DNA from 3 places in the Thioalkalivibrio sp. genome. Region 2 is predicted to be linked to each of the others. Evidence: predicted binding sites of a transcription regulator. Region 2 holds the regulator's gene; each other region holds the start of a gene.
What was found. Region 2 encodes FliA, which starts transcription of late flagellar genes. Its sites were predicted from a motif close to GCTAAAGTTNNNNNNNNNNCNGCCGATA; they were not measured.

Region 1: flgM (flagellar biosynthesis anti-sigma factor FlgM) is a predicted target of FliA. The motif match lies at 2,656-2,683, and genes of this name have one in related genera.
Region 3: ACESMN_RS05375 (type IV pilus twitching motility protein PilT) is a predicted target of FliA. The motif match lies at 2,428-2,455, and genes of this name have one in related genera.

What each region holds. Positions count from the first base shown of each region.
Region 1 covers NZ_JAWLHP010000053.1:17,056-21,546, forward strand. Annotated here, with positions in the region: gene flgK (flagellar hook-associated protein FlgK) at 1-387, shown strand, start outside; gene flgL (flagellar hook-associated protein FlgL) at 393-1,328, shown strand; gene flgA (flagellar basal body P-ring formation chaperone FlgA) at 1,707-2,429, shown strand; gene flgM (flagellar biosynthesis anti-sigma factor FlgM) at 2,727-3,041, shown strand; gene ACESMN_RS10690 (flagella synthesis protein FlgN) at 3,046-3,531, shown strand; gene ACESMN_RS10695 (flagellar brake protein) at 3,634-4,386, shown strand.
Region 2 covers NZ_JAWLHP010000028.1:13,986-18,476, reverse strand. Annotated here, with positions in the region: gene flhF (flagellar biosynthesis protein FlhF) at 83-1,408, shown strand; gene ACESMN_RS07135 (MinD/ParA family protein) at 1,434-2,282, shown strand; gene ACESMN_RS07130 (RNA polymerase sigma factor FliA) at 2,285-3,049, shown strand; gene ACESMN_RS07125 (flagellar motor protein) at 3,127-3,867, shown strand; gene motD (flagellar motor protein MotD) at 3,930-4,491, shown strand, end outside.
Region 3 covers NZ_JAWLHP010000019.1:39,565-44,055, forward strand. Annotated here, with positions in the region: gene ACESMN_RS05365 (PilT/PilU family type 4a pilus ATPase) at 1-102, opposite strand, end outside; gene ACESMN_RS05370 (PilT/PilU family type 4a pilus ATPase) at 108-1,280, opposite strand; gene ACESMN_RS05375 (type IV pilus twitching motility protein PilT) at 1,347-2,381, opposite strand; gene ACESMN_RS05380 (YggS family pyridoxal phosphate-dependent enzyme) at 2,643-3,347, shown strand; gene proC (pyrroline-5-carboxylate reductase) at 3,347-4,165, shown strand; gene ACESMN_RS05390 (YggT family protein) at 4,261-4,491, shown strand, end outside.

The sequences.
Region 1 (4,491 bases), on a different contig from region 2:
GCGATTGACGATCCCCGCGGTATCGCCGCGGCGGACGCGGGCGACGATGACACCGCGATTCCGGTCGGCGACAACACCAACGCGCTGAGGCTGGCCGGTCTGCAGGACGCCCGCTTCCTGTCCGGCGACACCGCCACCCTCGAGGGCTCCTACAACGCGATGATCGGCGAGGTGGGGACCCGGACCCGGCAGGCCGAGGTCTCCGCGCAGGCGCAGTCGCGTCTGCTCGACGAGGCCCGGAACCAGCGGGAATCGATCTCCGGCGTGAACCTGGACGAGGAGGCGGCCAACATGCTGCGCTACCAGCAGGCCTACCAGGCGGCCGCCCAGGTGATTGCCGTGAGCGGAACCCTCTTTGACACACTGCTCGGTGCGGTGAGGCGGTAACGGCGATGCGCGTATCCACAACCCAGGTCTTCCAGAACGGGCTCGACTCCATCCAGCGCAGCCAGCAGGACCTCTCCCGAACGCAGATGCAGCTCGGGTCCGGCCAGCGGATCCTGAGCCCGTCCGACGATCCCGGTGGCGCGGTGCAGTCGCTGCAGCTGACCAGCGCGGTCGAGAAGCTCGAGCAGTACGCGCGCAACAGCCTGTCGCTGGAGCAGCGGCTGCGCACCAGCGAGACCGTGGTGGGTTCGGTGGTGGACGGGCTGCAGCGCGTGCGCGAGCTGGTGGTGCAGGGCAACAATGGCAGCCAGACCAACGAGACCCGCGCGATGATCGCGGGCGAGATCCGCCAGGCGCGGGACGAACTCGTCCAGCTCGCGAATACCCGCGACGCGAATGGCGAATACCTGTTCGCCGGGCTGAGTTCGTGGACGCGTCCCTTCGAGGTCGACGCAGACGGGAACGTGGCGTACCAGGGCGACGACGGTCAGCGCGCGGTGCAGATCAGCCCGGCGCGCACCGTGCCGGTCGGCGACTCCGGTGAGCGGGTCTTCGTGGATGTTCCGAATGACGAAGGGGACCTGCAGCCCCTGTTCGAGACCTACACCCGGATCGTCGAGGCCCTGGAGGCCCCGGTCAGCGACCAGGAGGGCCGCGAGGGCCTGAACGACGCGATGGCACGCGGCCTCGGTGACCTCGACCAGGCCCTCGGGCACCTGCTGGAGGTCCGCACCGACCTCGGCGGGCGCATGAAGACCGTGGAGACCCAGAACCGGATCAACGAGGACCAGCTGCTGCAGGTCCGGACCGCGCTGTCCGAGACCCGCGACCTCGACTACGCCGAGGCCATCAGCCGCTTCAACCTGCAGCAGACCGCGCTGCAGGCGGCCCAGCAGACCTTCGTGCAGGTGCAGCGGCTGTCGCTGTTCAACTTCCTCTAGTGGGCCATGCGGAAAGTTCGGTGACTATGGAGCACAGCCAGAAGGGCCGGAGCAAGGCGGGCAAGTGCAGGAATAGTGGGCCTATTTCAAACTTGCCCAACGCAGCGCCGGCGCTTCTGGCGAAGCGATCTGGTACCGAACTTTCCGCATGGCCCACTAGTCTGTTTCACCCGTCATCGCGAGGAGCGAGGCGACGTGGCGATCCATAGGGCATGGATTTCGAACATGCCGGCTGGATTGCTCGCTGCGGGCCAGATGGACCCCGCGGTCGCTCCGATGGCACGTCGGTTGCATAAAACTCCAGTAGGGACCGGTCCCGCCAGAAATCCGACGGGCGGGGACCGGCCAAACGCATCGAGATGAACCGGAGACGGCCCGATGGGGTATCGGCGCAGGCACAATCTCAGGACCGGGCGGCTGCTGGCGGCCCTCCTGCTGCTGGCCGGCAGTGGGGCCGCGGCCGAGGAGCCGCAGCAGAACATCCTGGCGGCGGCCACGGCCTTCATGGAGGCGACTGCCGCCGAGGCCCATGGCGCGGGCTTCGAGGTCTCGGTGACCGCGGGTCCGCTCGACGACCGGCTGCGCTTGCGCGCCTGCGAGGAGGGGCTCGAGGCCTTCACCGCACCGGGCACCCGCACCGCGGGCAACACCACGGTCGGCGTGCGCTGCCATGGCCCGGTGTCCTGGACGCTGTACGTGCCGGTTCAGATCGAGGTCCACGGCGAGGTGGTCGTGCTCGGCCAGCCGCTGCCCCGGGGAAGCGTGCTGCAGCCCGCCCACCTGCGGCTGGAGAGGCGGGACGTCGGCCGGCTCGGTAATGGCTACCTCGGTAATCTGGAAGAGGCCCGGGACATGGTGCTGCGCCGCGCGCTGCAGGCCGGGACGGTGCTGACGCCGCAGATGGTGGAACCGCCGCGCCTGGTCGAGCGTGGCCAGCGCGTGCTGCTGCTGGCCGAGACGGGCCCGGTGGCGGTGCGGGTCCAGGCGGAGGCACTGGGCGACGGGGCGCTGGGCGAGCGGGTCCGGGTGCGCAACCTGTCGTCGGAGAAGATCATCGAGGCGCGGGTACTGTCTCATGGGGTGGTGGGTGTTAGCATGTAGCCGAACGCCCTGCGCGGGCTGGGCGGCGCCATCGCCGGGTCTCCGCGCTAACGGTCATCGCGGGCGGCCACCACCCCTGACCATGAAAGAGGACCGTAGGGTGGGCAAAACGAAGTGTGTCCACCACAGACCGACACGGCCGGGATGGCCGGGATGGTGGGCCCGCTGCGCTTGGCCCACCCTACGCCCAATCGCGGCCCGCGACGGGGGTAGAGAGGAGTTTCACGCTAAGGATTTGCGGCCCGCGGCCGATACAGGGTCCAGCAGAGGTCGGAGCATAGGCCCGAGGAATCAAAGATGACAATCGATATCAAGAACAACCTGACGCCAACCCAGCCCCGCACGACGGGCGAGGGCCGCAGTGTCGCGGAGAACGCCGGGGTGCGCAGCGGCGGCGCGGAGCCGGGCAGGGACGAGGGTGGCAGCGGTGATCGCGTGACCCTGACCGACACCGCGCGCCGGCTGAGCGACCTGACCCGCAGCGTGAGCGAGCAGCCGGCGGTCAACACCCAGCGCGTGGAGCAGATCCGGGCGGCGATCGATCAGGGTCGCTACGAGATCAATGCCGAGCGCATCGCCGATCGCCTGATCGCGATGGAAAAGGTCCGCTGATCCGATGGCCGACACCGGCGCAGCGGCTGACCGGCTGCACGAACTGCTGAACCGGGCGGTGCGCGAGTCCGTGCTGCTGGAGGCGGCGCTCGAGCGCGAGACGCGGTCCCTGTCCACCCACGATGTGGATGCGCTGCAGCAGGCGGTGAACGCCAAGCACCAGGCGGTGCAGGGCCTCGAAGAAGTCTCGCGGGAACAGGCGGCCCTGCTGCACTCGGGCGGCTTTGCCGCGGACACGCCGGGCATGGAGGCCTGCCTGCGGGCCTGGGACCTGGAAGGGCGCATCCGGCCCCTCTGGGAACGGCTCCAGGATTCGATGGAGCGCTGCCGACGCCACAACCAGATCAACGGTGGCCTGGTCCAGACCCAGCAGCACCAGGTCCAGCAGGCGTTGCACATCCTCCGCGGCGAAGACACGCGCACCGAGCTCTACGATCCCCGCGGCCGAACCGTGGCGAGCAGTGCGCCCCGCTCGATCTCACAGGCCTGACCGCTTGCCCTCCGGGCCCTCGTCCCGGCGCCGGCTGCCGCCGGCCGTCCTGCCCCCTTCCCGCCTGCGCATGCCCCCTGCCGCCTGCGCGGGACAACGGTGATGGGCCCGGCGGAACCCGCGGACTTCGGCCGATTCGAGAGCCGGCCCAATCGGGAACTGATCACCGACCCGGCGCGCGTGCACCGGATGCTGCAGAGCCTGTGGGAGCGGCGGGTGCTGCTGAGCGCGAAGCCGGAGGGCGACGAGGACTGGTACTCCACCGCCATCCTCGATGTGAACCGGGCGGTGGGCATCTTCGTGCTGGACGAGCTGGCCCCGGACAGGGGACACCGGCGCGTGGCCATCGGCACCCGGCTGCGCGTGATGGGGGTGCTCGGCGGCGTGCCCACCCGCTTCACCGCGGAAGTGGCGGATGTCGCGGTGCAGGACGACATCGCCTTCTACCGCGTTGCGATGCCGCTGGAGGTGGAATACCTGCAGCGCCGCGCCTTCTTCCGGGCCTACGTGCCGCGCAGCCTGGAACTGCGGGTGCAGCTGGTGCTGGAGGAGGAGCGCCTCGAGGTCACCGGCCGCCTGCTGGACGTCTCGCTCGGCGGCTTCGGGGTGCAGCTCGCCCCGGACTGCCCGCTGTCACCGCTGGACGTCGTCGCGGTGCGCAGGTTGGACCTGCCCGAGGGACAGACAGTCCGCTGTACCGCCGAGATCCGCTACATGCAGCAGGAGCACGCCCACAAGTCGATCCGCACCGGAGCGCGGTTCATCGACCTGGACAAGTCAGTGGAGCGCACCCTGCTCCGCGCGATCTACAGCCTAGAACGCGAGCAGATCCGCAAGCGCCCCGCCGGCGATTGAGCCCCAAACCCCGCCGCCGAAGCAGCAGGCGCTGTGGGAGCGGCCTCCCGGCCGGGATGCCCTTTGTCCGGTGGGGAATCGCGGCTGGAAGCCGCTCCTACGAGG
Region 2 (4,491 bases):
GCACGGCAATGCGGTCCCGCTACGGTGCCGGCCGGTCGCGGCGGGCCGCGGTCGACGCAGCCGCCACTGAGTATCCGGAATCATGAAGATCCGGCGCTTTTTCGCACCGGACATGCGCCAGGCGATCCGGCTGGTGCGGGACGAGCAGGGACCCGAGGCGGTGATCCTCTCCAGCCGCCGGGTGGAGAGCGGGGTCGAACTCGTGACTGCGGTGGACTACGACGAGTCCGCCTTCAGCGCCGCCGAGCCCGCCGGGAGCCATCCGCTCGATTCGGTCTGCGAGCCGGATCCCGGGCGGCTGCCGGAACCCGACGCCGAGCCATCGCCGGAGGGCCCGGCGGACGTCTCGGCGGACGTCTCGGCGGCCGGGGACGTGGAGATGCTGGAGCCACTCAGGGTGCGCGAGGCGCCGCCTCCGGCGCCGCGGGCGACGCTGGAGCGCCCGGAGCGGGAACCGGCACGCAGCGAGAGCCCCACGCTGGCGGCGATGCAGCGCGAGATCGAACACCTGCGCTCGATGCTGGAGGGTCAGCTGGCCAGCCTCGGCTGGAACGACCTCCGCCGGCGCGAGCCCGGACGCGCCCGGATCATCCGCCGCCTGGAACGGCTGGGTATCGAGGAGGGGCTGGCCCGGGCGGTCGCCGCGGACGTCTCCGACACGGAAGCCGGAGACGCCGCCTGGCGCGAGGCGCTGGACCGCCTCGCGGGGCGGATCCGGGTCGCGCCCGAGACGTCGCTGGAGGGCGAGGGTATCATCGCGCTGGTCGGGCCGAATGGCGTGGGCAAGACCACCACCGTCGCGAAACTGGCGGCACGTGAGGTGCGGCGGCACGGGGCCGGGTCCGTGGCCCTGGTGACCACCGATGCCTACCGGATCGGGGCCCACCGCCAGCTGCAGACCTTCGGCCAGATACTGGACGTGCCGGTGTTCCTGGCACAGACGGGTCAGGAGCTCGGGGACGTGCTGATGGGGCTGGGGGACAAGCGTCGGGTGTTCGTCGATACTGCCGGCATGGGCCAGCGCGACCTGCGGATCGCCGAGGAGCTGGCCGGACTGGCGGCGCTGCCGAGTCTGCGCAGCCTGCTGGTGGTCGCGGCCACCACGCAGCAGCAGGTGCTGCGGGAGACCTTCCGCTCCTTCGACTGCCTGCGTCCGGCCGGTGCGGTGGTCACCCGGCTGGACGAGGCGGCAAGCCTCGGACCCCTGCTCTCGGCCCTGTGTGCCGCCGACCTGCCGCTGATGTACCTGAGCGGCGGGCAGCGGGTGCCCGAGGATCTGCAGCCGGCGAGGGCGGCGCGGCTGGTCGGCCGCGCGGTCGCACTGGCATCCGAAACCCCCGAGGAGCGCGTGCCGGGTGACCCGCGTGTCCTCCACAACCCGGATTCTGACAACCATGTATCAGCGTGAAGACCAGGCCGCCGGCCTGCGGCAGATGAGCGCCACGTCTCCGGTCCGGGTGATCGCCGTGGCCAGCGGGAAGGGCGGGGTCGGCAAGACCAACGTGTCGGTCAACCTGTCCGTGGCGATGGCGCAGGCGGGGCGGCGGGTGATGCTGATGGACGCCGATCTCGGACTCGCCAACGTGGACGTGCTGCTCGGGCTGCAGCCGCGGCGCAATCTCTCGCACGTGCTGGCCGGGGACGCCGATCTCGACGAGATCCTGGTGGACGGGCCGGCCGGGATTGCCATCGTCCCGGCCGCCTCCGGCGTCGCGCGCATGGCGGACCTGGATCCCGCCGAGCATGTGGGCCTGATCCGCGCCTTCAGCGAGATGACGCGGCCGCTGGACGTGCTGGTCGTGGACACCGCGGCGGGTCTGCACGACAGCGTGACCAGCTTCTGCCGGGCGGTTCAGGAGGTGCTGGTGGTCGTGTGTGACGAACCCGCCTCCATCACCGACGCCTATGCCCTGATCAAGGTCCTGAGCCGGGACCACGGCATCGCGCGCATCCGGGTGCTGGCGAACATGGTCCGGGGCCCGGAGGAAGGACGGGCGCTGTTCCGCAAGCTGACCGCGGTCTGCGACCGGTTCCTCGACGTGATCCTCGACCACGCGGGTTCGATCCCGCACGACGAATCCCTGCGCAAGTCGGTGCAGCGCCAGAAGGCGGTCGCCGAGGTCTATCCCGGCAGCCCCTCGGCCCGGGCATTCAAGGAACTGGCGCGCAAGGCCGACACATGGCCTGTACCGTCGGGCAGCAGTGGCAAGATCGAGTTCTTCGTGGAGCGGCTGGTGGGTTCCGGTTCCTTTGATCCGGACCAGTCGTCGGTCGCGGGCTGACCATGTACCCGACCGAGAACATGGATCGCAATGCCCTGGTGGATCGGCACGTCCCGCTGGTCAAGCGGATCGCCTACCACCTGATGGGACGGCTGCCGGCGGACGTGCAGGTCGACGACCTGATCCAGGCGGGGGTGGTTGGACTGCTCGAGGCGGCGCGTCACTACGACGCCGGCCAGGGCGCCAGCTTCGAGACCTATGCCGGCATCCGCATTCGCGGCGCGATGCTGGACGAGGTCAGGCGCTCCGACTGGACGCCGCGCTCGGTGCACCGCAACGCGCGGCGGGTGAGCGAGGCGGTGCGGCTGGTGGAAAACCGCGAGGGCCGCGAGGCGCAGCCGCACGAGGTGGCCGAGGAACTGGGTGTGGGGATCGAAGAATATCAGCGCATGGTCAGCGATTCGGTGTCGAGCCGGGTGCTGAGCTTCGAGGACATCTTCGAGCCGGAGTCGGAGGGCGAGAACCGCCTGCGCGGCAGTGAGCCGGATCCGCTGGAGCGCTTGCAGGACGCGGACTTCCGGGAGGGGCTGGCCCGCGAGGTGGACCGGTTGCCGGAGCGGGAGAAGCTGGTGATGTCGCTGTACTACGACGACGAACTGAATCTGCGCGAGATCGGCGAGGTCCTGGGCGTCACCGAGTCGCGCGTCTGCCAGCTGCACGGCCAGGCGCTGACGCGGCTGCGGGCGCGGATGAGCGAATGGACCGGGGTCGGACCGGGCCTGCCGCAACGCGCGGGCAGACGACCGCAGCGCGAGGGCAGGAGGTGATCCGTGCGTGACCGGGACTTCGCGTCGGGCCGCCCGCGCCGGCCGGATCGGCCGGATTGGCCGGATGGGCATCCGCAATGGACATCCTGAGCGCCATTGGCCTGCTGCTGGCGCTGGTCGCCATCATCGGGGGCAGCATCGCCAAGGGGAGCGGCGTCGGCGCGCTGTGGAACGGGGCCGCCTTCGTCATCGTCGTGGTCGGGACCTTCGGCGCGGCACTGCTCCAGGCCAAGCTCCCGGTGTTCCTGCACGCGATGCGCCTGTTGCCCTGGATCTTTACCGCCCCGCGGATCGACTCGGAAGAGGCCATTCAGAAGATCGTCAGCTGGAGCCAGATCGCCCGCAAGGAGGGCCTGCTGGGCCTCGAGGCGCAGGCGGAACAGGAACCGGACCCGTTCTCCAGCAAGGGGCTCCAGCTGCTGGTGGACGGCACCGAGCCGGACACGATCCGGAACATCCTCGACGTGGAGCTCGGAACGCGGGAGCACTTCGACCTGCAGGGGGCGAAGGTCTTCGAGAGCATGGGCATCTACGCGCCGACGCTCGGCATCATCGGGGCCGTGATGGGCCTGATGGCGGTGATGCAGAACCTGGCCGAACCCGACAAGCTGGGCCCCGGTATCGCGGCCGCCTTCGTCGCCACCATCTACGGGATCGCGTCCGCCAACCTGTTCTTCCTGCCCGTCTGCAACAAGCTGAAGGCGACGATCCAGGACCAGACGGCCTACCGCGAGATGATCATCGACGGGATCACGTCGATTGCGGAGGGCGAGAATCCGCGCAACATCGAGACCAAGCTGAGGGGCTACATCAGTTGACCCGTACCGGGCGCGCCACGTCATCGGGGACGCGCAGCGGCATGGGGCCAGCCTGAGGAATCATGGCCAGACGAAGAAAGAAGGGCGAGGATCATGTGAACCACGAGGCATGGGCGATCCCGTACGGTGACCTGATCACCCTGCTGCTCGCCTTCTTCGTGGTGATGTATGCGCTGTCGTCGGTGAACGAGGGCAAGTTCCGCGTGCTCGCCGAGTCCCTGCAGGCGGCGTTCCGCGGGGCACCCATGGCGCCCGAACCGATCCAGGTCGGACGGCCCGCGCGGGGCCTGGACCCGTCCGTGCTGGGTCAGCCCGGCGGACTCCCGACCCTGGGCCTGGCGGCCCCGCAAGCGCTGGCGGATCATTTCGGTGACTCCCCGGACGGGGACCTGGGGGCCGGCGATGACGACGCGCCGGCGCTTCTGGAGGCGGAGCGCGGACTGCGGGAGATGGCCGACCAGATCCAGCGGGCCATGACGCCCCTGATCGAGGAGGACCTGATCCGGATCCGGCGCGAGCGGTTCTGGGTCGAGGTCGAGATCAACACCAGCCTGCTGTTCGACAGCGGCAGCGCGCAGATCTTTCCGGAGGCCAGGCCGATCCTCGAGGAAGTGGGGGAAATCC
Region 3 (4,491 bases), on a different contig from region 2:
ATCGACCTTGATACTGATGGGGGCGCCGGTGATGAAGAAGAGATCCGATGCCCCCTTCTGGGCCATCAGTTTCAGATAGGGATCGATCTTTGCAGTCGCCATCGCAGTCACCGTGAGACGAAGTCGTCGGCCGTTTCTGATACCGAGAGCCCGGACATATCGTCCATCACGTCGGGCTCCTCCTCGCGACGGGCGCGCTTGCTGTCGAGCTTGATCCGCAGTCGCAGGTCGTTCATCGAGTCCGCATTGCGGATCGCCTCCGGATAGCTGATCTTGCCGGACTCGTAGAGATCGAACAGGGCCTGGTCGAAGGTCTGCATGCCCTGCTCGCGGGAGCGCTTGATCAGATCCTTCATCTCATGCACCTGCCCCTTGAGGATCAGGTCCGACATCAGCGGCGTGTTGATCATGATCTCGACCGCCGGAACCCTGCCCTCACCGTCCTGCGTGCGGATCAGGCGCTGCGAGATCACCGCCTTCAGGTTCAGCGACAGGTCCATCAGCAGCTGGGGACGACGGTCCTCCGGGAAGAAGTTGATGATGCGGTCGAGGGCCTGGTTGGTGTTGTTCGCGTGCAGGGTGGTCAGGCAGAGGTGACCGGTCTCCGCGAAGGCCACGCCGTAGTCCATCGTCTCGCGGTCGCGGATCTCGCCCATCAGGATCACGTCCGGCGCCTGGCGCAGGGTGTTCTTCAGCGCCACCTCGTAGCTCTCGGTGTCCACGCCCACCTCGCGCTGTGTGACCAGGCTCTTGTCATGCGGATGAACGAACTCGATCGGATCCTCGATGGTGATGATGTGGTCCGCCGAGTGGTGGTTGCGGTAACCGATCATGGCCGCCAGTGAGGTCGACTTGCCCGAGGAGGTGGCGCCGACGAAGATCACGAGTCCGCGGCGGGTCATCGCGATCTCCTTCAGCTGCGGCGGCATGTTGATCTCTTCGAAGTTCGGGATCTTGCTCTGGATCGTGCGCAGCACCATCCCGGCATTGCCGCGCTGGATGAAGGCGCTGACGCGGAACCGGGACACACCCTCCAGCCCGACCGCGAAGTTGCACTCGTGGCTGCGGTCGAATTCCGCGGACTGCTTGTCGTTCATCATCGAACGCACCAGCACCTGGGTGTGTGCCGGGGTCAGGGCCTGGTCGGTCATCGGCTGCACCAGCCCGTTGATCTTCGCCGCCGGGGCCATGCCCACCGTGATGAACAGATCGGATCCGCCGCGCTCGACCATGGTGCGCAGCAGGTCGTGCATGAAACGTATGGCCTTGTCACGATCCATGGCTCGGAACCCCTCGTTGTCGGTGACGCCTGAACACGTCGTTACCCATCAAGAACAGTGCAGCCATCAGAGGCTATCCGGATTCACCGCCCGGCGCTTCGCGTCATCGCGCGTGATCAGGCCCTCGGCGATCATGTCCCGGAGACACTGGTCGAGTGTCTGCATGCCCATGCCCGCGCTGGTCTGAATGGCGGAATACATCTGCGCGACCTTGTTCTCGCGGATCAGGTTGCGGATCGCCGGCGTGCCCAGCATGATCTCGTGGGCTGCGACGCGTCCGCCGCCGACCCGCTTCAGCAGGGTCTGCGAAATGACCGCGCGCAGCGATTCCGAGAGCATCGCACGCACCATGTCCTTTTCCGCAGCCGGGAAGACATCGACGACGCGGTCGATGGTCTTGGCCGCAGAGCTGGTGTGCAGCGTCCCGAACACGAGATGACCGGTCTCCGCGGCGGTCAGCGCCAGGCGGATGGTCTCGAGGTCGCGCAGCTCGCCGACCAGGATGGTGTCCGGGTCCTCGCGCAGCGCCGAGCGCAGCGCCTCGCTGAACCCGTGGGTGTCACGGTGCACCTCGCGCTGGTTCACCAGGCACTTCTTGGACTCGTGCACGAACTCGATCGGGTCCTCGATGGTGAGGATGTGCCCGTAGTCGTTCTTGTTCTTGTGGTCGACCATCGCGGCCAGCGTGGTCGACTTGCCCGAGCCGGTGGGGCCGGTGACCAGCACGATGCCGCGGGGGTAGTCGGAGATCTTCTCGAACACGCGCGGGCAACCCAGATCCTCCAGGGTCAGGACCTTGGACGGGATCGTGCGGAAGACTGCCGCCGCACCCCGATCCTGCACGAAGACATTCACCCGGAACCGGGCCAGACCCTTGAGCTCGAAGGAAAAGTCGGTCTCCAGAAACTCCTCGTAGTCCTTGCGCTGACGATCGTTCATGATGTCGTAGATCAGCGCCTGAACCTCCTTGTGCTCCATCACCGGCACATTCACCCGGCGCATGTCACCGTCGATGCGTACCATCGGCGGCATGCCGCCCGAGACGTGCAGGTCCGACGCGCCGTTCTTCACGGCAAAAGAGAGCAACTGGGTGATATCCATTGAGTCCCCCGAACTCGAGCTACGCAGACGGCCGATTCACAGACCCTGTCGGCAGCACAGGCGTTTGCTTTAGGGAAGCGCTGGCCTGCCCGGCCCGCCATGCTGAACCAAGTGCGGCGATCCGGACCGCAAAAGGACGATCATCGTCCCCTGGATCGCCGCCTTCCATCGTTCCACACTCGCGATGACGACCACTCGTCAGCGCACTCCCGCAGCCGGACTGCCACGGCACGCCCGCCTCTGGGACTATATCATAGCGACATGATGCAACTGGAAGACGATCAGGCACGGGTCGAAGAGCGCATCGCCACCGCCTGCAGACAGGCGGGCCGCGCCCGGGAGGAGGTCCGGCTGCTGGCCGTCAGCAAGACCCGCAGCGACGCGGAGATCCAGGCTCTGCACCGGCTCGGCCAGCGCCTGTTCGGCGAGAACTACGTCCAGGAATTCATCGCGAAGCACGATGCGCTGACCGGCCTGGAGCCGCCGCTCGAGTGGCACTTCATCGGGGCCCTGCAGACCAACAAGACCCGTGCCGTTGCGGAGCGCGCCGCATGGGTGCACGGCATCGACCGGCTGAAGATCGCCGAACGGCTGTCCCGGCAGCGGCCCGCGGGCATGGCGCCGCTGCAGGTCTGCCTGCAGATCGATCTCAGCGGAGAACCGGGCAAGGCCGGGGTGCCGCCGCGGGAGGCCGGCGGGCTGGCCGCAGCCGTCGCCCCTCTGCCCAATCTGGTGCTGCGCGGCCTGATGGCGATCCCGGCCCCCGCGGAGGACCCGACCGCACAGCGGCGCCCGTTCGCGCGGCTGCGCGAACTCCGCGACGCCCTGAACACACGGGGGCTGGAGCTCGATACCCTGTCGATGGGCATGTCCGACGACCTCGAGGCGGCGATCCTCGAGGGCTCAACCCTGGTCCGTGTCGGGACCGCACTCTTCGGGCCGCGCAGGCCGAAAGCGAGGCAGTGATGAACGAACAGCAACTCGAGGCCGGCTTCGTGGGCGCCGGCAACATGGGACAGGCGCTGATCGCCGGTCTCGTCCGCAGCGGGGTGCACCCGGAGTCCATCGGCTTCGCGGAGCCGGACACCGACCGCGCGGCGACTCTGCGCACGCAGTTTCCCGGCCTGGTCCTGCTCGGCCCGGCCCAGCTGGCGGGCAGGGTCCGGACCCTGGTCCTCGCCGTCAAGCCGCAGATGCTGCCGGAGCTCGCGGTGGATCTGGCCGCGCAGGTCGCCGCCGCAGACCCGCTGGTGGTCTCGGTTGCCGCCGGGATCAGCACCCGACGCCTCGGTGGCTGGCTCGGACCGGAGACCAGGATCGTACGCGCGATGCCGAACACGCCGGCGCTTATAGGCGCCGGCATCACCGGACTGTATGCCAGTCCACTCGCGACCGATGCCGACCGGAAGACCGCGGATCGGCTGCTCCGCGCAGTGGGCGCGACCGTGTGGCTGCAGGACGAGGAGCAGATGCATGCAGTCACCGCGACCTCGGGCAGCGGCCCCGCTTACGTCTTCCTGCTGATCGAGGCGATGACGCAGGCAGCGCGGCGGCTGGGGCTGGATCAGGCCACCGCCCGGCAGCTGACGCTGGCCACGGTCGGCGGCGCCGCGCGGCTGGCGCAGGAAAGCGGCACCGATCCGGCCGAACTGCGTGCCCGCGTCACCTCGCCCGGTGGCACCACGGAGCGGGCGCTCACCGTGTTCGAGGAGTCCGGACTCGCGGAGGTGGTTGCCCAGGCCATGGCGGCGGCGGCTGCACGCAGCCGCGAGCTTGGTGGATAATGCCCACCCGGCCACCGGCGCCACACCTGCGGACGGCCGCCGTGAAGACTTCCTGATCCGGGCGCTGCCCGGCCTAACGTAGAGCGGAGCAAGCGATGCCAGGCCCCTTCGACCAGATCCTCGATTTCCTGATCAGCACCCTGTTCGGAATCTACATCATCCTGCTGCTGCTTCGCGTGATCTTCGGGCTGGTCCGTGCGGATTTCTTCAACCCGATCTCCCAGGCCGTGGTGCAGCTCACGAATCCCCCGCTGAAGCTGTTGCGGCGCGTGATCCCGCCGGTCGGCCGCCTGGATCTCGCGGCGGTGGTGCTGATCATCCTGCTC